Regions from separate parts of the Glutamicibacter nicotianae genome, predicted to be linked through region 2. Evidence: riboswitches for the same ligand, from Rfam matches in the RefSeq annotation. Region 2 holds a riboswitch; each other region holds the start of a gene.

Region 1 (5,525 bases), 300 kb from region 2:
CCTGGGTCAGCTCATCGAATTCGTAGAAGCCGGTGGGCACGCCGGTGATGCCATCGCCAGCGTTGGCCGCGTTCTCGATCTCGTCGACGGTGTCTTCGATGATGTCCGAGAGGCGCACGTAGTCCTCGCTGCTGCGGTTCTCGGCAACCTTGTACACCTCGGCCTGGGCTTCGTTGACGATTGCGTCGACCTCGCCATCCGGCGAGTAGCCCATCTGGACGATGCGCGTACCGGCGTCAACCAGCCGGCGCAGCACTGCGCGTTCGCGCACGATTTCTGCGTAGTACCCGGCATTCGCCGCAGTGGGAACCTGCTGGATGAGGTTGTGCAGGTAGGCAGCGCCACCCACGCGCGAGATTTCGCCGCGCTTGGTCAGCAAGTCGGCTACGGTGACCGCATCGGCTGGCTCGCCGCGGCCGTAGAGGTCAACGATTGCCTCGTAGATGGATTCGTGGGAGGGACGGTAGAAGTCGGTGCCGCGGATGGATTCAACGACGTCGGCAATCGCATCCTTGGAAAGCATCATGCCGCCGAGCACCGACATTTCGGCCTCGATATCCTGTGGCGGCTTGCGCCCTGCGTCGGATTCCCGTCCTTCGTAAACCGGCTCAGCACTCATTGCAGACACTTCCATCCCCTATTGACCCGCTGGGAAAATTCTCCTTGCCCTCATGGCAACGCTTCATCATGTCAGTCGATACGGACATTTAGCTGTAAAGCGCCTGTGGATATTTCTCTCCCGAAGCCAACACTAGGGCTGTTATTAACAGGCGTAAACCTCATTATCCACAGAATATGTGGATAACACACCGCTACCTGTGGACTCACCTGTTCACAGTCTGGGGAGAACCCTGTGGATTACCCCGCTCTATACACCGGTAACATCGATTGACTAGTCTGTTTGTATTTTCACACTTGTGGAAAGAAAGTTTATTCATTGAAGGTCACGCCAACCACATCGAGGTTATCAACACCCACAATCGCCCAGTTTCCGGGGTTTTCGCTCCTTTGTTCACATTTCCCCACACTTCATCCACAGTTTTGTGGATAACACTGTGGATACTGTTAATTTTGCAAAACCCTTAGTCACCACGGATTAATGTTCGCTATCAAGGCTCCGAGCCCGAAGTAGTTCACAACCAACAAGAATTTCACCGCTCAGGGCCGTGGATAACTTGATGTCGCCGAGGTGGCGTTGCGTGAATTTGAAGCCGTAACTGGGCTCTTGGCCCACTGCCACCGATTTACCCCGGCAATCAGCTGCAGTGGAAGTGCAATTACACGTCGAACTTGCCCGCAGTGCATGGGCTGCATGTAGTCCATGGTTGCTGCCGGGGTGCCCGGAGATCAACAGGCATCGCGCCTAATTTTCCGATTGGCACAGGGATCAAGTGATTCCGCAGGCCTCGAAATCAAAAAAGCTTCGGCCAGATCGATATGTTGATCTGGCCGAAGCTATGGAAGTTCAGAAGAGCTTAGACGAGCTCGGGGACCGGCAGTGAATGGAAGCGCGAATCGTGGAAGATCTGCGGCGAGTGCTTCGAGATGCGGTGCCCGTGGACTTCCATCAAGATCACCCAGTGATCCCCCGCTTCGACCTCGTTGTAAATCGAGGTTTCCAGCCACAGCGTGGAGTCGTTAATGAACAGTGCGCCCTGTTCCGAGGAATAGGTGTCGATCCCGCGGAATCGGTCGCCGTTCTTCGACGCGATCTGAGCACACACTCCTTCATTGCGTTCGCTGAGCACCGAAACGCCGATGCGGCCAGCGTTGCGCAGCTTTGGCCACGTATTCGAGGATTTCTGCACGGCGAACATCACCAGTGCTGGCTCGAGGGAAACACCCACGGTAAATGACGAAGCCACAATGCCGGTTTTCTCGCCATCCAGTTCTGCACAGAGGGCGGCTACGCCTGACGGATGCTGAGCGAAAACCTTGCGCAAGGTCAACGGGTCAAGTTCAAGATTCAATGACATGGCTCGATTCCTTCGGGTCTTGCCCACCGCGCAATAATCCGCACGCCGGAGCTTCTTGATTCTCGAAGCCGCCAGCGTTGGAGTTCAGCGCCGTGTGCGGTACTTGTTCCAGCACGTTTTTGCGTGGAACCGAATCCTCACCTGGAGCACCCCACTACCGTTGAGAGGGTTGCCGATCAGCAAGCCAGGGCTTATAGCTGATGCTCTTGATTCTGCTTAAAACAATATGGGTGATTACGAAGCAGCGTCAAACATTTTGCTTCGCAAATCGCAATATTCAACGAAACGTTCGATCCAATGCCTTGAAATGAACCTTTTAGCAGTCTTTTATTCGCCAAATCCACCTTGCCCGAGACCTTCGACGCAACTTTCATTACGGACCTTCTCCGGTCACGTTGCAGCGGAAGACCCGGCTCTACCCGTGGAACCGGAGGCCTGTCGCGAATTCACTACCGCTCACCGCAATGAAACTTGGTTTCTCCGCATGACGCTGAGGTTCATGGCACTATCGATCATGGAGTGCGTTGAGTCACACTCCCTCTTATTGTTCTCCGTAACCATCGCTGACGATTGAGGAATAGCCACACCATGGTAGAGATTCAGGCAAACCATTCAGAACTGACCCCGCTGCGTTTCCTTGAGCGCACAACCGAGGCCTATCCGAAGAAGACCGCCGTCATCCATGGAACTCGCAGCTACACCTACGCGGAACTCGAAGCACGCGTGCACCGCTTTGCCCAGGCGCTGAAGGCGCGCATTGAACCGGGCGACCGCGTGGCCGTGCTGGCACCGAATACTCCCGAAATGCTCATGGCGCATTACGCCGTGCCGCTGGCTGGCGGCGTCCTCATTGCCCTGAATACCCGCCTTTCGGCCCACGAGCTGCAGTACATCATTGATCATTCGGCTGCCAAGCTGATGCTTGCCGACACCGAGCTGCTGGAGCATACGAAGACCCTGCGCCGGGAGAACCCGACGCTGGAAGCGCTCATTGAAATCACCGATGACCAGTACTCCGGACCGCGTCCCGAAGTGCAAGTCGACGCCACCTTGGACGAGTTGCTGGCAGAAGCCTCGGATGAGAAGCTTCCCTATGCCATTGCCGACGAGCGGGCGCCGATCACTCTCAACTACACGTCAGGCACCACCGGCAAGCCGAAGGGCGTGCTCTACTCGCACCGCGGCAGCTACCTGAATTCCTTGGGCGAAGCTCACCACCAGGGCTTCACCGCCAAAACCCGCTACCTGTGGACCCTGCCGATGTTCCACTGCAACGGATGGTGCACCCCATGGGCCGTCACCGCAGCGGGCGGAACCCACCTGTGCCTGCGCGGCGTGCGCGAGAATGCGGTCTGGGACGCCATCGAGAATCTTGGGACCACCCACCTGTGCGGCGCCCCGACCGTCTGCTCCATCATCGCCGACTCAGCCCGTGCCCATCAGCTTGATACGCCATTGCGGATCACCACCGCAGGCGCTCCCCCGTCCCCGGCCATCATCTCCAAGCTGCAGAATCTGGGCATCGAAGTAGTCCACGTGTACGGCCTGACCGAAGTCTATGGGCCGTACACGGTGTGCGAATATCAGGATAAGTGGGATGAGCTCGATGGGCCGGCCCGGGCAGCGAAGCTCGCCCGCCAGGGCGTTGGCATGATCACTGCCGAGTCCGCGCGCATTGTCGACGAGAACATGGACGATGTCCCCGCGGACGGGCAGACCATGGGCGAAATCGTACTGCGCGGCAATAACGTCATGATCGGCTACTACCGCGACGAAGCCGCCACCGCCCAAGCTTTCCATGGCGGCTGGTTCCACACCGGCGACCTCGGCGTCATGCACCCGGACGGCTACATCCAGGTGCGCGACCGGGCCAAGGACATCATCATTTCCGGCGGCGAGAACATCTCCACCATCGAGGTGGAACAGGCCCTCGCATCGCACCCAGAAGTGCTGGACCTTGCAGTCATCGGCGTCGCCGACGAGAAATGGGGCGAGCGCCCGGTGGCTTATGTCATCCGCGGCAGCGGATCCACCTTGGATGCCGAAACCCTGATTGGCTTCGCCCGCGAAAAGCTCGCCGGATTCAAGGTGCCGCGCACCATCGTCTTCCCGCAGGATCTGCCGCGCACCTCCACTGGTAAGGTGCAGAAGAATGTTCTGCGCGCCCAGGCGCTTGAAGACAGCACGACGAACTAGCCCAAGGACCAGTAATTGGATAAGCCAGCACCACGGATTCCTGACAAGACCAGCCGATTCAGCGCAAGCATCGGATTGGAATTCGATGGAATCTCTGCCACTGAAGTACGCGGCCACGCGCAATTGGACGAGAACCACCACACTCCGTGGGGAGTGGTCCATGGCGGCGTGTACGCCTCGATGATCGAGAGTGCAGGGTCGGTTGGCGCCAGCTATGCGGTGGCCGAACGCGGGCAATTCGCCGTTGGAGTGCACAATGCCACTGACTTCCTGCGCCCCTCCACCGGGGCGCGGGTCCAGGTGGTCGCCACCGCGCTGTTCCAAGGGCGCACCCAGCAGCTCTGGGAGGTCATCATCACCGATGAAGCCACCGGCAAGCAGCTCTCCCGTGGCCAGCTTCGTACCCAGAATGTGGATTTGCCCAAGGAATGACGTCAAGCAGAAGATTCATAAGATGCGCTTCATGTCCAGCACAGTGAGCGTGCATTTCATGTAGTGCGCCCGCAATGCACAGATGCAGTACTGTCAAAGGCGGGAAGAAGGTGCGCAATTGAAGGTCTCCGCAAATATACTCGTCGGCAAATGTCCGCTGTGGACTTGGGTACTGATGGGATTGGCGCTTGCTTCTGCCCTGGCCCTCATTGACTGGGCAGACACGGGGACGGCAAAACCACTCTGGATGTTCCTCCTGCCCACTGCCTTTGGCTTATTGGGAGGCATCGTGGCTGCGTTGAAGAAGAGCTTTGGATGGGCGCTCATCTCGCTGGCTTTCGGCCTGCTGGTTGTGCAACTGCTATCCGTCGTGGTCACCGTGGTCCAGGGTCCATAACGGTTCCCTGAGAATCCCGCGTCACTGCTTTTCCCTCTGCGAGCACCGGCGTACGGTAGGTGGCATCTAACGCCCGAGCTCCAGGAGGTTCGCCATGAGCGCGACCTATACCTTCGATGTGTTCAGCAGCCTTGATGGCTTCGGCAGTGCCGGAAGCGATTGGGGCGGCTATTGGGGAAAGCAAGGGCCGGAGCTGCTGGCCCATCGGCTCGAACTGTATACGCGAGCATGCCGAGTAGTCTTCGGAGCCAACACCTTCCGCCTCTTCAGCCGCTTCTGGGAAGAAATCGAAATGAATCCCGAGGTGGAAGACGCGTGGGGCGTAGCCTTGCACGACAAGCCCGCCACCGTCATCTCCACCACCTTGGAAGAGCCTCTGAACTGGCCCAACCCCACACTGGAGCGCGCTGATGCACTGGAAGTCGTCGCGCGGCTGAAGGAAACCTCGGATGTGCCGCTGCGCTCCCACGGTTCTCTCGCCATGAACCATTCCCTGCTCGCGGCAGGCCTGGTCGATTTCATCC
Region 2 (5,525 bases):
GATCGCTGGGGCAACGTCGTTTCCTACACGTTGACCATCGAGCAAACCGGCGGCTCGGGCATGGTGGTTCCGGGCCGCGGATTCCTGCTGAACAACGAGCTGACCGATTTCTCCACGGTCTATGATCCGCAGGATCCGAACCGCATTGAGCCGGGCAAGCGCCCGCGCTCATCGATGGCGCCCACCATTGTCCTGCAGGACGGCGAACCGGTGCTGGCCATTGGTTCCCCGGGCGGTTCAACCATCATCACCACGGTGCTGCAGACCCTGGTGAACCGCATCGACTTGGGCATGAGCATCAGCGAGGCCATCGCCGCGCCGCGGGCTTCGCAGCGCAACACTGCCGCGGTCACCGCCGAACCCGAGTTCATCGAAGCCTATGGTCCTGCGCTTGAGGCCTTCGGCCACAAGCTCACGCCGGCCGGCGATTCCTTCACCCCGCAGGCTGAAATCGGCGCCGTTGAAGCGGTGGAGATCGCGGCCGATGGCACGCTCACGGCAGCGGCCGAGCCCACCAGGCGCGGCGGCGGTTCGGCCATGGTGCTGGAGCCGACCGAGTAGGCACGCAGTGAAAACGGCGGCCTGCGGCAACATTCTTGCGAAGTTGCCGCAGGCCGCCGATTGCGCTATCTAGCCGGATACTCAGGCCTGCGCGGCCATCCGGTTGGCGATCTTGAACTGGGCTGCACGGTGGGTGTCCTTCACCCGGTCGCCGGCGCCGAACAGCTTGTTGCGCAGCGTGCCCTGGGTGTACTCGGTCTTGTAGACCCCGCGGGCCTGCAGCTCAGGCACCACGTACTCGACGATGTCCTCGAAGGTGCCAGGAGTGACAGCGTAGGCGAGGTTGAAGCCGTCCACGTCGGTGTATTCCACCCAGTCGATGAGCTTCTCGGCAACCTCGGCACCCGAACCGACGGAAACCGGGCCGAAGCCGCCTACGCCGATCCATTCGGCCAGCTGGCGGATGGTCCATGGCTTTCCGGTATCGCCGCTGGCCTTCTTGAAGGTTTCCACCGAGGACTGGATGGCGTTGGACTTCACGTCATCGCCAATTACATCGTCCGGTCCGTACACGGACATGTCGATGCCGGTCCAGCCCGACAGCAGCGCCAGCGAGCCCTCGGTATCCACGTAGGAGCGGTAGTCCTCGAACTTCGCCTGGGCCAGTTCCGAGGTTTCGGCGGTGATGATGGTCTGCATGGCGAAGACCTTGATGTCGTAGCGGCCGCGGCCAGCCGCTTCGGCAGCGTCGCGGATCTTGGTGACAGCTTCCTTGAGCAGTTCGCGGGTTGGGCAGGTGACGAAGATGGCTTCGGCGTTCGACGCGGCGAATTCCGTGCCGCGCTTGGAGGCGCCGGCCTGGTAGATCACCGGGGTGCGCTGCTTCGACGGCTCGGTGATCGCGATGCCCGGGACCTTGAAGTACTTGCCTTCGTGCTCAATCGGGTGCACCTTGGCCGGATCGGTGTAGATGCCGGTTTCCTTGTTGTTCTGCACCGCGTTGTCTTCCCACGAGCCTTCGAGCAGCTTGTAGACCACTTCGAGGTACTCATCGGCGTGGTTGTAGCGCTCGTCGTGCTCCATCTGGTCTTCCTGGCCCATATTGCGGGCAGCCGATGGCAGGTACCCGGTGACCACGTTCCAGCCGACGCGGCCGTTGGTCAGGTGGTCCAGGGTGGCCAGGCGGCGGGCGAAGGCGTACGGGTGCTCATAGGCGGTACCCGCGGTGACGCCGAAGCCGAGGTTCTCGGTCACGGCGGCCATGGCCGAGACCAGCATCATCGGGTCGTTGACCGGCGCCTGGGCGCCGGAGGTCAGCGGGGTGATGTTGTTGCCCTTGTACACGTCGTAGGTGCCCAGCACATCGGCGAGGAACAGGCCGTCGAACTTGCCCTTCTCCAGCACCTTGGCCAGATGCGTCCAGTAGCCCAGGGTGTTGTAGGTCGAGGCCTTGTCCTCCGGGTGGCGCCACAGGCCTGGCGACTGGTGCACCACGCAGTTCATGTCGAATGCGTTGAATAGGATCTCGCGCTTGTTCTCGCTCATGCCTTTGCCCCCATAAGGTCGATATTCATGGAAAGTTCCCGGTTTGCGACGCGGGCTCTCAGGCCCGCTGGGTCGAATCTTCGCCGGTGACGGACAGCCGCTGCGGCTGGACGCCGTTGATCTCGTAGTCCCCGACGATGCGCGCCTTGTAGATCGCCGGGTTGTGCGTGGCGATGGTGCGCGCATTGCGCCAGTGCCGGTCAAGGTTGCAGCCGCTCCTGGTGGACGAGGCCCCCAGCCCGTCGAAGAGCTTGCTCGTTACGCCGATGGCCAGCGGCTGCACCACGGTTTGCGCACGGTTGGCTGCCAGCTCGCAGACCGCGTAGCGTTCCTCGTCGTTCAGTCCCGGATCACCCAGGGCCGCCTCGACTTCGAGCACCGCGCCGATCACCACCGAGTCGGCGGCGGAGGATTCCGCGGACACCTCCCCCACCAGCTGCAGGACCTGGGGTTCCTGGTATACCGGCACCCCGGTTCCGGTGGTGAAGATGCGGGTGCGTGCCTGCACCGCGCTGCGCAGGTCGTTCAGCGCGGCGCGGGCGATGCCTGCCTGCACGGACATGAGCACCAGCTGGAAGATCGCCGCTTCGGAGTCATTGCGCTGCTGCGGCATGAAGCAGTCCACCGGGACCTGATGGAATTCGGTGGTACCGGTTCCGGTCAGGCCCTGGCCGAATCCGTCCCAGTCATCGAGGATCTTGACGCCGCTGCGCTGGGTGGACACCACCGCGATCTGGCGTCCGGCAAGCTCAGGGTGGGCCACCGCAACAGTGGTCCAGTCGGCAAAGATGGTGCCGGTGCAGTAGTACTTCTCGCCGTCGACTACCCAGCGCCCGTCCACGAAGCTGGCCTTCGTATTCAAGGTGCCCAGGGCGTTGCCGCCGCGCTCGGTGTAGGCGTTGCCGACAATCTGCCCGGCGGCGATGCGGGCCACCCACTTCTTGCGCAGCGCCTCGTCTTCCAGTGCCAGCACATTCTCGACAAAAGCGATATGCGCGCGCCACAGCTGGCCGACATGGGAGTCGGCCTCGGAGAGCTCGATGAGCAGGCGGAAGACATCCACCAGCCGCGCACCGTAGCCGCCGTCGGCCACGGGAAGGCGCAGCGCGCCGAAGCGCTCGCGGTTCAGCAGGCCTACCTGCTCGAAGGGAAGCACACGGTTCAGGTCGCGGTCCTTGGCGGTCGCGGCGATCTGAGCGAAGACCGGGCGGAAGATTTCGGCCAGCCGGTTGTACTGCTCATCCGCGCCGGGACCGGGAGTGATCTTCAGCAGCTGCCGCGTGGGCAGCTGCTCCTCGAACTCGTCCAGTTCCAGAGCGCTGGCTTGCGAAGGATCGCTGAGCTGGTTGAAGTCCAGCCCTGGGGCATTCGGTGATTCGCCAATAGGCATCAGGGTTCTCAATTCTTTCCATCGGTCCTGGCAGTAGCACCGTCCCGCTCTTCGGGTGGTTGCTGCGGCGTCGTGGAGCCAGATCTCTCAGCCGCTCTGGATGGGTCGTGATTCATTTGTAACGGTAATAATCCGGCGCTTCCAAGCCGCGAAGTCATATTTCGCCTCAGATTTGGAAGGGCCTATGCTCAAATCCCACAGCCTAATCCCCGTCCCATCGAAGATGAGTTGCAAGGATTGGTCTGCTGTCGATCAAACCGGCCCTAGGTAAAATAAATAACGAAATTTCTGGGCAATGTGACGCACATATCGAACATTTTTTCATGTTACGCAAGATTTGCGTCTAAATCGTTCGACTCGCTGTAATAGAGGGGTAACCATCCCGAGCGGCCGAGAGATCTGGCTCTTTGACGCCGCAGCAACCACCTTCGGAGCTCCACCTCCGCAGGCCGGTGCTACCGCCAGGACCGATGGAGATTGATATGGCTCTTACCATTGCAGCGCCCGAGGCAACTTCAACCACCTCAACCGCACTGGACGTCCAATTCAGCAACGTGTCGCGGACCTTCACCACAAAGAAGGAAAGCCGCACCGTGCTGGCCGACATCAACTTGCACATTCCAGCCGGCCAAGTCGTCGCGATCCTAGGCGCCAGCGGCTGCGGAAAATCCACGCTGCTGCGCTCGGTCTCCGGGTTGGACCACCCCTCCACCGGAGACATCCGCACAGGCACCCACGAGGTCAACGGCATCAACGAGCTATGTGCCGTTGCTTTCCAGGAACCACGCCTGCTTCCGTGGCGATCGGTGCGCGAGAACATTGCGCTGGGTCTGGCCCCAGGAACCGAGAAGGCCTCTGGCGACGCGCTGATTGATGAGCTGATCGAGCTGACCGGGCTGAGCCATGCAGCCAGCCTGCGCCCGCGGGAGATTTCCGGCGGCATGGCCCAGCGTGTTTCGCTGGCTCGCGCGCTGGCCCGCCGCCCGGGCGTATTGCTTCTCGATGAGCCCTTCGGCGCACTCGATGCCCTGACCCGCCTGAAGATGCAGGATTTGCTGCTCTCAATTCACGCATCATTCCCCACCACGGTACTCATGGTGACCCATGACGTGGACGAGGCCTTGACCTTGGCTGACCGCGTTATCGTCTTGGGACGCAGCACCGGGAACGGCGCGGCTGGTGTCATCGAAGACCTAGCGATCTCCGCCGGGCAACCACGCCGGCACACGGACGAGAAGTTCGTTGCCGATCGCCTGCACCTGCTGCGCCTGCTCGGCGTCGATCCAACCAACCATTAATCCAGGGAACGCATTGGATCCTCGGCGATCCTTACTCTTTGCCCTATCGTCCATCCGCTTGCACGCATAATTCTAGGATTCTCCATGCTCTTGAACCGCTTCTCCCGCCGCACCGCTCTGTCCGCCGCCGCTTTGCTCATGGGCGCAGTTGCCCTGACCGGCTGCGCTGGCGAAAACGCTACTGCCGACTCCGGTGATCAGACCTTGTCCATCGACTTTGCCACGTACAACCCGCTGAGCCTGGTGCTCAAGGAAAAGGGGTGGCTGGATGCGGCCGCCAAGGAACAGGGCGTTGACGTCGAGTGGATCCAGTCCGCAGGTTCCAACAAGGCCAATGAGGCGCTTCGCGCCGGTGCGATTGACGTCGGTTCCACCGCCGGTTCAGCAGCGTTGCTGAACCGTTCCAACGGTGCACCAATCAAGACCGTCGCCCTGTACTCCCAGCCGGAATGGGCAGCCCTGGTAGTGGACAAGGATTCAAAGATCGAATCCGTTGAAGACCTGGCAGGGAAGACCGTGGCGGCCACCAAGGGCACCGATCCATACTTCTTCCTGCTCCAGGCTCTGGACACCGCGGGACTGAGCGAAGATGACATCAAGCTGCAGAACCTGCAGCATGCCGATGGCCGCACCGCACTGGTCAACGGTTCGGTCGATGCCTGGAGCGGACTGGATCCAATCATGGCAGCCGCCGAAGAAGACGGCGCGCAGCTGGTTTACCGGAATCTGGACTTCAACACCTACGGTGCGCTGAACGCTCGCGAAGACTTCATCGAGCAGAGCCCCGAACT
Region 3 (5,525 bases), 340 kb from region 2:
GAAGAAGTCGTTGATCTCCGGTGCGGGCACGGTGACCGGGCGGCGGTCGATATACCAGCGGCGGTGCGCGTCGGGAACCGGCTCGGTGCTTGGAGCGAGCCAGATTTCATCGGGCTGGGCCATTTGCGCATAGAAACCATGCTCGGCGATGACACCGCTGGGCGCGTCCGGATCAAGCACGAGATCCTGCCCGGCGATGTGCAGGACGCCGTCCAGCTGCAACTGCTGCTCATCCAGGGAGGCCTGCATGCTGAAGCTGGCCGGATCAACGATCCGCACGCGCTGCTCGGAACGGGTGGTGATCAGCGCAATGCCCAGCTCGCCAGCCTGTTCGAGCAGCGGCCAGAGAAGCTCGGAAGCGTACTCGTCCAGGAACAGCCAGTCTTCGTCCACCTTGAACTGCAACTGGCTGTCGCTGCGGGCCATGGAAGCGAAGCGGGTGAACCAGTGGTGCTGTGCACGCAGCAGGTTCCAGCCGTAGGTCTTGAAGCCCAGGGTGGTCCAGCGCAGCTGGCCGCGCACCCAGCGGCCTTCGGCATTGCGGACCATGGGGCGCACGCCCAAGCGGAAGCGCTTGTTGCGGGTCGGGTGCGGGATGGTCCCGGTCGGCATCCACTGCTGCTGCTGGGTGGCGTCCTTCGAATCGAAGAGCAGGAACTGCAGCGCCATCGGCACCACAGGATCGTGCTGCGAACCGAGCAGCCCGTCGGCCGGGCCCGGGTCGGACTCCTCGAACCATGAATCGATTTGCTTTGACCACGCGGTCTCCGGCTTCTCTTCATGGACCGGCAGCGGGCGAGGCTGGGAGGCGATCTTATTGGAGGTAATGGCCAAAGCCGCGATATGAGAGCAGATGCCTGGCGCGTCGCAGGTGCACTCGCAGGATTCGATCTTCCACTCGCCACCCTCCAAGTGGACCTGGATCATCGGAGAGAATTCTTTGCCGGAATCGGTGACTGTGCCCTCGATCTGCCCGGTGTTCTCATCGAATTCCACGTCAACCACGGAATTTGCTTCTGCGGCCAGGTTCTTTCCATAAAAGAAAGGAACGTTGCCCAGAAAAGCCAGTAAATGGCGGGCGTCAATGGTTGGTGGAACAGATTCAGTCATCCTCTCATCGTTTCACGTTCCGGGCCGTCGCGAAAGTTGATGGGCCCTTCTGTGAATAATCACTATCCATGGCGTAGCGTTGACACATGTCCCACGTGTGGCCCTATCTTCCAGCCCGAGCAGTGAACATCACCTCGCTCGTCGAATTCGACCGTCTTGCCGCTGAAGCGCTGGTTTCCCACCATGCCCACGGAAAAGGCTGGCGCGTGCACCGCGTGGATCTGCGCGAGCGGGATACCGTGCTGAAATCGCTGGATCTTTCCGAAGCGCTGTTCATCGATTGCCAGTTTTCCGCCCAAGGCCAGCAGATCGTGCAGGCGACGGGCGGGCTATGCATGAGCTCGGGGGCGCAGCTGCCGTTCGAGACCGGCGCCCGCGGCTTGTATACGGCAGAAGAGCTGTACTCGGGGATCTGGACGCAGACCTACCAGCAGGTGCCCGATGCCAAAATATACGCGTACTCCCAGCAGCATGCGGCGGCGAATGCCGACAGCGATCACAGTGCGCTGGCCAGGACCCTGCACGATCACCACATTGGCCAGGCGCTGGTCTCGGCGGTATATGAGGGAACGTTCAAGGACACTCCGATCATCGGGGTGATGGGCGGGCATGCGATGAACCGGGGCACCACGCAGTACGCGCAGGCCTTGGAGCTCGGGCGCATGATTACCCGTGCTGGCTACGCGGTGGCCACCGGGGGAGGGCCAGGAGCCATGGAAGCGGCCAATGCCGGTGCGTGGCTGGCCGACTATGGGGCAGATGACATTGCGACGGCCTTGCAGATGCTCGCCGAAGCGCCAGATGCGATCCACCATCGCACCGGCTGGGCGAGAACCGCCCTGATGGTGAAGGAGCGTTTCCCCAGCCGGCGGCAGTCGCTGGGCGTGCCGACCTGGTTCTACGGCCATGAGCCGCCGAATCTGTTTGCCACCCAGATCGCCAAGTTCTTCACCAATTCCATTCGCGAGGCGATCCTGCTGGAGCAGTCCAACGGCGGGCTGGTCGTGCTGCCCGGGGCTGCCGGCACGGTCCAGGAAATCTTCCAGGATGCCTGCGAGAACTACTACGCCACCGGTGCCCGCGTGGTGCCGATGGTGCTGGTCGGCCGCGACTACTGGAGAAATGACCTTCCGGCGTGGCCGCTGCTCCAGGCCCTGGCCAAGGAACGCGTGATGGAGCAGAAGATCGCCCTGGTGGACACCGCCGAGGAAGCACTGGCGTTCATCCAGTCCATGGAAACCCTGCGGCGGCGCACCCGGCCGGCAAAGGACAACTAGTCCGGGGCATCGAAAATGCCGGGACAGCCGAAGCTGTCCCGGCATTTTCGATGCCAAGCGGAGTATTAGCTGACGCTGACGTCGAAGATCAGGCCCAGGCAGTAGGTGACGGCCGCAGCGCCCCAGCCGATGGCCAGCTGGCGCAAGCCGCGCTTGAACGGGGAGGCTCCGGAGAGCAGGCCCACGATGCCGCCGGTGATCATCAGGGCGAGGCCCACCAGCACCACCGACACGATGATCGCGGCCAGGCCGGAGAGGCCGAAGATGTAGGGCAGGATCGGCACCACCGCGCCGGAAGCGAAGAGCAGGAATGAGGTGGCGGCCGCCCCGGTGGCCGAGCCCAGCTCCTGGTGCTCCTTCTCGAGCTCGTCGCCGCGGCCTTCCGGGTTCAGCGAGAAATCAGGGTTGCAGTCGCAGGTGAACAGGCCCATGCGTTCGGCGGCCCGGTGCTCGGCGTCCTCGTCGCTCATGCCGCGGGCCTTGTAGATCAGCACCAGCTCGTTGGCGTCCAGATCCAGGTTCGGGGCTGCGGTCAGCGTGACCTGGGTGGGCCGCGAGGCGGTCAGCAGCTCGCGTTGGGAACGCACCGAAACATATTCGCCGGCCGCCATGGACAGCGCTCCGGCCAGCAAGCCGGCAATGCCGGAGAACAGCACGAAGGTCGAAGAAACGCCGGTGGCGCCGATGCCCATGATCAATGCCAGGTTGGATACCAGCCCGTCGTTGGCGCCGAAGACCGCGGCGCGGAAGTTGCCCGACAGCCGTGCGCGTCCTGCTGTGGCCAGGGCCCGGACGACTTCCTCGTGGACCTGCTCGTCGGCAGCCATCTGCGCGGTGGCGTCCTTGTCGTTGCGGTAGGGGGAGCTGCTCTCTGAGCGCTGGGCCATGGCCAGCACGAACACCGACCCGAAGTGCAGGGCGAGGAAGCGCAGCATGGTGCGGCGCAGCGACGGTCGGACTTCCTTGGCATGCTCGCCGAGCAACGTGCGCCAGTGGGATTCGTGGCGTGCTTCGGCTTCGGCCAGGCCCAGCAGGATTTGCCGTTCCTGCCCGGTCTTCTTTTCCGCCAGGGCCCGGTAGATGGCGCCCTCGGCGACTTCATCGGCGAGATACTTGCGCCATCGCTGGATCTGCGCTTTGGTCGGTTCGGCGCTTGGGTGCTGTGGCATCTCGAAAAGGCTCTCCTTGAACGTGGAGTTTCCCATGGAAACCCGTGGATCGGCTCAGCTTTCCACTTTAGCCAGCGCCCCTGGACTTGGGAATTTGGCAAGGCTAAATGCATGGCGTCTGCCTGCCGGATTCCCTGCTTCCGGCACCACCAGCAGCAATTCGGAGGTGTCCGGGTCGAAGGCCGGACGGCGGGAGCAGCGGGTGATGAGGCGTTCGAGCCTGAGCGGGTCCGCAACGTAGCGGGTGCACCAGCGGCCCTCAGCGGTGAACTGCACCTGGCCGGTCTGGCGGTCGATGATGGGAAGGATCGGGATGGCCATGGATATTAACTCTCTGGCGAGCTCTTGCCCGTGCACCAATTGATGCGCGGACCGCTTCCTCATCCGAACCACCCATGAACTTGGGGTTGGTGCGCGGCCAGTCGGAGCTTGGCGCCGCGTCTCGTGAAGCAACAATTCTGAGCGTACCGCCGCATGCGGCGCCAGATGAAGCCGTACTGCGTAATATGACTTCCGGTCAGTTCTCCGGGGCCAGGGAATCGGCCAGCCGATGCAGCTTCTGGCGATGATCTGCCCACTGCGCCGCGGTGTAGTCGGGCAGCAAATCCAGCGTCGCGGTCCAGCCGGCGCGGCCGTCGAGCTGTTCGCGGATGATATCCAGCTGCCCTGCATGCCGGGAGGTCTCGGCCAGCGCATGGATGAGCAGATGGTCCAAGGTGGTATGCCCCGCCGGCCCCCACCACGGGACGTGCACTGCAGAATCCAGGTACAAGGCGGCGATGCCCTCGTCCGCGAAGGCGATGGCCTTGCGGTACAGGCCTATCAGCTGCAGCCCGTCCATCTCTGCAGGCGGAAGGAAATCAGCGTCGGGATCATGCGGGGAGATGAACTCGCGGACATAGGCGTCGTTGGCCTCGCGCCGCAGGCAGGTGCCGAAATACTCGTATTCGTTGATCACCAGATGGTGCAGCACGCCCAGGATGTGGGTGCCGGTAGGGGTGAGCGGGGTGCGTGCCAGCTGCTCGGCCAGGCCCTCGGCCTTGAAGATCGCATTCTCGCGCGCCTCATTCAGGTACCCGCAGAGCTTGTCCTTGGTGCTGTCCATGGACAGAGTCTAATGATCGCGGCCGGCCCGCGGTAGGGGACATCGCGTGTTTACCATTGGTAAACTTGCCCCGCAGGCGGTGAAGCCGCCGCGGATGCCGCTGCCGGACACGACGTTGATGGAGCCAAACGATGAAAACCTTGCCAGTTGAACCAACCGGTGCTGCGATCAACATCGGTGCGCGGCTGCGCGGGGTGCGGCAGACCCAGCGCATGACCATTGACCAGGTCGCAGAGCTCTCCGGGCTGACCAAGGGCTTTCTCTCGCGTGTGGAACGCGACCTGACCAGCCCCTCGGTGGCGACTCTGCTGCGCCTGTGCGAGGTGCTGGGCATCGAGGTCGGCACGCTTTTCGAAGTCCCGGAAACGAAACTGGTCCGCCTGGACCAGGCACCGCGGGTTTCACTGGGCGGCGACGGGATCACCGAGCAGCTGGTGACCCCGCGCAGCGAAAAGCGGCTGCAGATGATCCGCGCCGAGATTGCGCCGAGGGGCACTGGCGAAGCGGAACTGTATTCGATGGATTGCGAGCTGGAAGTGCTGCACGTGATCGCCGGAGAATTCATCCTGATCCTGCCCGACCAGCGATTGGAGCTTGAGGCGGGCGACACCGTAACCTTCCCGGGCCGCGAGCCGCATAGCTGGCAGAACCCTTCCGATGAGCCGGCCGTGGTGACCTGGACGCTGATCCTCTGCTGAGCCCAACCCCTGCGCCCGCTGCGGCGGCACGCTCGGCGCGATGCGGCTGCGTGTTCGCTGGCGGGGTGGGCAACGGCGTATTCTAGGAACGATGCGTTGTTCCGGGCGCTCGGAACGATTGGCGATGGGAGAGGCGTGAAGACAGGCGAACCAACCGCGACGCAGG
Region 4 (5,525 bases), 2.6 Mb from region 2:
TGATCATCACGTTGAATCCAGCGGCCTCAAAATCCTCATAGGCCAAGCGGAAGATCGTATAGCTGGTCACCACCAGCTGCGCATCACCGATCTGCGCAGCCAAATCCTGGCCGCTCTTCCTTGCCGTAGAGGTAATGCCGGTGACGCTCATCTGCGGGGCAAAACGCTGAGCCTCATTGATCCAGTTACCCACCACCGAAGTAGGGGCAAGCACCAGGAACTTCTGGCCGGGATCTTCAACGCGTGCCTGTTCCAGGCAGGCCAGCAGCTGCACGGTTTTGCCCAGGCCCATGTCATCGGCGAGGACCCCGCCCAGGCCATGGGAGCGCAAGAAGTCCAGCCAGGACAGCCCATGGCGCTGGTAGGGGCGCAACTGCGCATTGAAGGTATCCGAGAGCTCAACAGGCTTCATCTCTTCGCCGCTTTGCAAAGCCTTCATGGTCTGCAGCCACTGGTTGTGCTGGGCTTCGATAATTCCCAGATCCACCAGTTCCTGCCACCAGTCGATGCTCAACTTGTGGATGCGAATCGTATCGCCCTGCACCGTGCCCAGCTCCCCCGCTTCGGAAATCAGCTGGCGCAGCTGGGCAAAGTCCGCACCATCAATCGGGATCACCGTCAGGTCATCGAGGATGAGGTATTCATCTTGCTTGGTCAGTGCTTCGAGCAACAGCGCGAACGGCACCTTGATCTCGCCCAGGAGCACTTCCACGGACAGGTCGAACCAGTCACCCGTGCTTTCACCCGCTTCGACGCTGACGGTGGCCGGGGCATCGCTGATCCGGTATTTGGGCAGCCGATTCTGCTCCTCGATAATGACATCGGGATGCTCTTCCAGCAGCGGCAGTGCGTGGACCAGGAAGTCGATGGACTCAGAGGTGCTGAATTCCTTCGGAGGGAAAATCCCTGATGAGGTCAGTTGCCCCAGCGAGCCCAGCTCGCCGAGCTTGTCCTGCACCGAAGCGGCAATTTCCCTTTCCACGGCATGCTGGCGAGGCCCCTTAGATGAGTACTCCCAGGAATAGCGCACGGTCAGCGGGGCTTGGATGCTCTCCAAGGACAGCTTGAGGCTGGGGCGCGCGGGAACCGGGATGCGGTAGCTGCCATTTTCGCTCTTCAGCGGCGCCATCACGCGCAATCGGTCCAGATGCTGGGTCTCGAATAGATCGATGGCTCCATCCGGAATGATGTGCGCACCGGATTCGATGAAGGCCGCCAGTTCTTTCGTGACAGGTTCAGCGAACTGCGCCAATCCGAGTTCCTTGGCCTTCGGCAAGGGGCTGGAGGCGTAGGCCAGCAGGGTCGGTGGCGTACCGATCGGCAAGAGGTGGTGGTGCTCTTCGCGCGGCCCGCGCAGCTTGCCTTCCATGCGCAGGCCCTGTTCAGTGCGTCGCACATCCACGTGGGCCATGGCTGGTTGCGCACTGAATTCCACCGGGAGCTTGGCAGCGGAACCGCCGTTGACGATCTGCACTCCGGCGTCGCGCAGGGCCTCGAAGGCATCCAGCAGGTCTTGGCCAGGCAGATCCATCAGCGAGATCCAGTCCTTGGGATCCCATGAATGCCGGTAGGTGTTCTGTTCCACGTGTTCGCGCAACCGGTCCAGTTCAACGACCGCTCGGCGCTGCTTCTTGGAGAAGCGCTCATCGAAGGCGACGTTGCGCCAGCTGACTCCGGTCTGGACCCAAGGGCTCTTGGTGCCCCGGCGGGCCGGCCGCGCCTGCAAGGTCAGCGCGTCCGCGCCTCCGTAGCGGGGTTCGCTGACCACTTTAAGGATCAATCCCAGCGGTTCCTCGTCAACCAGTTGCTCATCTGGGATTGCTGGAAGCAGACGGTCAAGGGTTCGTTCCCACTGCGGCTTGCTGTTGCGTTTCCATGCGAAAGGGTCCGCGCCGGAGTCGGAGACGAAGAAGCCCTGGTCCTCTTCGGTGGTGACTTCAATGAGCAAGGCGGCGACATCCTCGCAGGATTGAACGCCCGGATGCTTGCTGCAGAAGCTGGTGAAGCTGATATTGCCGCGGTTGATTTGCAGTTCGGCCATCACCGATTCGCGCAGCACCATTGCGGAAATGCGGGAAAATCCCGGCTTCACGTCCCGGTGGACAATCTCCACTTTTCCGGAATCGCAGAGGAACTGGCCCAGGTTGTATTCGGATTCGGTCACCAAGGTCTGGGCCGCAGAAAGTGTCAGCTGGAATTCCATACTCGCCGTTCATTGTTCGTGCAGTGGGTGCCCGAGAGCTCGATTCCATCTTAGCGAGCAGCCAGACAAGTTGCCCGATGACGAAAAGTTACCCCTGCCCTTTACGCGCTGGCACCTCGGCCGATAGAAAAGAAGCACAGAATCACGAGTTCCGCTCTTTGAGCCCTGGCTGAGTGGACGGCAACCCTCCTGCGTCATTGTGCGGGGTGCCCCAGGTGAAGATTCGACGCATCTTGAACGCCAAGTTGCGTAAGCGATGGCGCCCCTTGCGCCAGAAAGGGGATCAATTCCTCATGTCTAATGCAGCATCTACCCTGACCGTGTCCGAAGACCGCGCACAGCGCCTGCAGGAAGCGGGCAAGGGCTGGGGCGAACGCATCTCGGCGGCCCCGCAAAGCGCCAAATTGACCTTTACCGTTCAGGGCGAGGGTTTCGATTCGGTAGCCAGCAACATTGTCTCCGGGAAGCACACTTTCCAGGTCGACGAGCCAGCTGCCCTGGGTGGCAATGATGTCGCGGCAAGCCCGGTGGAATATGCGCTCGGCGCGCTGATCTCCTGCCAGGTTGTGGTCTACCGCTTGTACGCGCAGAACCTCGGCATCCAGGTGGACGAGGTGAAGATCCAGGCAAACGGCCACCTCGATGTCCGTGGCCTCTTCGGCATCGACAAGTCCATCCGCCCGGGCTTCTCATCGGTAGAACTGGATATCCAGATCTCCGGCCCCGAATCGGCCGAACGCTATGAAGAACTGCGCCAGGCAGTGGATGCCCACTGCCCGGTACTGGACCTGTTCGCCAACCCGGTACCGGTGACAACCGCGGTGAGCATCGCCAGCTAGCAAATACGGCAATGGCGCCCCGGGGCCGGATCGGAAAATTTCCGAACCGTTATGCGGGGCGCCATGCGCATGCTGAATTCTTGCTTATCCTTACCGCGTCTGCGAGTAGAACCAGTTGATGTGCTCTTCGAGCAGCTGGGCTGCCCGTTCGCGCTGATTCGTCGCAAAGGCGTGGTGGATGGCCTTGTGCTGGCGGCGCAGCACGCGCACCACCGGCTGCCAGGCCTCGTCACTGGGGACCGAGTCGGAGACGTAGTCGCTGATCGAGTTGCGCAGCGATTCCATCATCGATTCCACCACCGAATTTCCTGCCATGGATGCCAGGCGCACATGGAACTCGGCATCTATGCGGTGGAAGGCTTCGCGCGAAAGCTGCGGATCATCCATGCGCATGATCAGCACCGCGGTGCGGTCGATGACCTGCTGGGCGTAAACCGGGTCGCGGGGGTTCATTTGCGCGGCCCAGGTTTCCAGCAGGATGCGCGACTCGACGATCTCGCGGACGTTGATGCCCTTGGCCGCCAAGTGCAGCCGCAAGGCCTGCGAAATGCCGGCCGAGGGGTTGGAGATGATCACCGCTCCGGAGTTGGGCCCGGAGCCGGTAGACGTCTTGATAATGCCCATCACATCAAGGATGCGGATGGCATCGCGGACCGAAGCCCGCGAAATCCCATGCCGCTCCGCGAGCGCACGCTCGCCGGGAAGCTGGTCCCCTACGGATAGCTTCTCTGTACGCAGATCTTCTTCAATTGCCTGGAGAACGATCTGGTACGCACGCGGAGCTGGATTCATTGACATCGGATCTATTTTAGCCGGTCAGGGCTACGGCAGCATCCAGGACAGTACCGGGGTGGACTGCAGGTAAACCAAGCAGCACAGCACCAGCAGCATGCCTACGGACCAACCGGCAACCTTCTTCAGGATCACCGATTCCTGGCCTTCCATCTTCACCGAGGTGGCGGCGATGGCCAGGTTCTGCGGCGAGATCAGCTTGCCGACCACGCCGCCGGAGGTGTTGGCGGCAACCAGCAGGTTCGGATCGATGCCTGCATTGATGCCGGCGGTCTGCTGCAGCTTGGCGAACAGCGCGTTGGCCGAGGTGTCGGAGCCGGTCACCGCGGTGCCGATCCAGCCCAGGATTGGCGAGAGGAAGGCGAAGAACGCGCCGGTTCCCGCCAGCCAGGTGCCAACGGTGATGGTCTGGCCGGACAGGTTCATCACGTAGGCCAAGCCCAGAACCGACAGGATGGTCAGTGCCGCGAAGCGCATGTTGTAGATGGTCTTGCCGATTTCGGCAGCGCCCTCGGCGAAGGTCATCTTGTATTCGCCGTTGCCGTCGTTCTTCGAGTAGACCAGGGCCACGATCAGGCCGGTGATCAGCAGCAGGGTGCCCGGGGAGGACAGCCACTGGAAGTTGTAGATGGTGGAGGTGACCGCTTCGCCTTCGGCGTTCAGGATCTTGCCATCCAGGCCCGGCCAGCCGAACTTGATGTCGGTGCTTGCCAGCCATGCAGGAATGTCCACGCCCAGCTTCCACAGCTTGGCAACGCCGAAGATGACGATAACCAGCAGGTACGGGAACAAAGCCATCCAGGTGTTGCCCATGTGCAGCTTGGTGTTGTCCTCATGGGGAACTGCTGCGGCTTCAGCGGTCAGTACGCGCTGGCGAGCCTCATCGGCACCCTTCGGGGTCCAGAAGCGAAGCAGGATGACGGCTGCGGCCAGGCCAACCAGCGACGCGACGATATCGGTCAGCTCGTAGGAGAAGTAGGTCGAGCACAGCCACTGCGCGACACCGAAGGAAATGCCGATGGTCAGGGTTGCTGGCAGGGTCTGGCGCATACCGCGCCAGCCGTCGAGGATCAGTACCAGGATCGATGGCACGAACAGTGCCAGCAGTGGCGATTGGTGGCCGACAATGGCACCGATGTCAGCAGCAGGGATGCCGGTCAAAGCACCAGCGGTGGTGATTGGGATCGCCACGGCGCCGAAGGCTACTGGGGCGGTGTTGGCGATCAGCACGGCGCAGGCAGCGCGCAGCGGGGACAGGCCCAGGGCCAGCAGCATGGTGGCGGTAATCGCCACCGGGGCGCCGAATCCGGCCAGCGCTTCAAGCAGGCCGCCGAAGCAGAAGGCGATCAGCACTGCCTGGATGCGCACATCGCCGCCGCCGATGACGTCGAATACGCGACGCAGGTCCTCGAAGCGGCCGGACTTGACGGTGACCTGGTAGAGGAAGATCGCCATGACAACGATCCAGACGATCGGGAAGGCGCCGAAGACCATGCCCATCAGTCCGGAATTCAATGCCATTCCGACTGGCATGTTCCAGCCGAAAATGGCGACAATAATAGCTACAACTAGCGAGCCAAGGCCTGCCCAGTGGGCCTTGACCTTGATAACTGCCAGGAGCACGAAAAATGCTACAAGCGGGATCAGCGCGACAAGTGCTGAAACAGCAACGCTCCCCGCAATTGGATCCG

What was found. A riboswitch is a leader RNA that binds a small molecule or an ion and turns the genes downstream of it on or off. The one in region 2 is predicted to bind S-adenosylmethionine.
Region 1: linked by a shared signal. The riboswitch ahead of JOE62_RS01125 (flavin reductase family protein) and the one ahead of JOE62_RS02650 (acyl-CoA dehydrogenase family protein) in region 2 are both predicted to bind S-adenosylmethionine.
Region 3: linked by a shared signal. The riboswitch ahead of JOE62_RS04340 (hypothetical protein) and the one ahead of JOE62_RS02650 (acyl-CoA dehydrogenase family protein) in region 2 are both predicted to bind S-adenosylmethionine.
Region 4: linked by a shared signal. The riboswitch ahead of JOE62_RS14950 (OsmC family protein) and the one ahead of JOE62_RS02650 (acyl-CoA dehydrogenase family protein) in region 2 are both predicted to bind S-adenosylmethionine.

Annotation. Positions count from the first base shown of each region.
Region 1 covers NZ_JAFBCH010000001.1:216,282-221,806, forward strand. The annotation lists gene dnaB (replicative DNA helicase) at 1-619, opposite strand, end outside; gene JOE62_RS01125 (flavin reductase family protein) at 1,476-1,976, opposite strand; SAM riboswitch class IV at 2,071-2,188, opposite strand; gene JOE62_RS01130 (long-chain-fatty-acid--CoA ligase) at 2,565-4,172, shown strand; gene JOE62_RS01135 (PaaI family thioesterase) at 4,188-4,604, shown strand; gene JOE62_RS01140 (hypothetical protein) at 4,723-5,001, shown strand; gene JOE62_RS01145 (dihydrofolate reductase family protein) at 5,096-5,525, shown strand, end outside.
Region 2 covers NZ_JAFBCH010000001.1:520,110-525,634, reverse strand. The annotation lists gene ggt (gamma-glutamyltransferase) at 1-561, shown strand, start outside; gene JOE62_RS02655 (LLM class flavin-dependent oxidoreductase) at 643-2,046, opposite strand; gene JOE62_RS02650 (acyl-CoA dehydrogenase family protein) at 2,105-3,436, opposite strand; SAM riboswitch class I at 3,452-3,543, opposite strand; SAM riboswitch class I at 3,811-3,913, shown strand; gene JOE62_RS02645 (ABC transporter ATP-binding protein) at 3,919-4,734, shown strand; gene JOE62_RS02640 (aliphatic sulfonate ABC transporter substrate-binding protein) at 4,819-5,525, shown strand, end outside.
Region 3 covers NZ_JAFBCH010000001.1:857,116-862,640, forward strand. The annotation lists gene JOE62_RS04325 (DEAD/DEAH box helicase) at 1-1,110, opposite strand, end outside; gene JOE62_RS04330 (LOG family protein) at 1,197-2,387, shown strand; gene JOE62_RS04335 (VIT1/CCC1 transporter family protein) at 2,453-3,556, opposite strand; gene JOE62_RS04340 (hypothetical protein) at 3,611-3,877, opposite strand; SAM riboswitch class IV at 3,893-4,006, opposite strand; gene JOE62_RS04345 (DinB family protein) at 4,074-4,661, opposite strand; gene JOE62_RS04350 (cupin domain-containing protein) at 4,793-5,359, shown strand; gene JOE62_RS04355 (hypothetical protein) at 5,495-5,525, shown strand, end outside.
Region 4 covers NZ_JAFBCH010000001.1:3,129,392-3,134,916, forward strand. The annotation lists gene JOE62_RS14945 (DEAD/DEAH box helicase) at 1-2,203, opposite strand, end outside; SAM riboswitch class IV at 2,344-2,465, shown strand; gene JOE62_RS14950 (OsmC family protein) at 2,497-3,042, shown strand; gene JOE62_RS14955 (FadR/GntR family transcriptional regulator) at 3,133-3,840, opposite strand; gene JOE62_RS14960 (lactate permease LctP family transporter) at 3,865-5,525, opposite strand, start outside.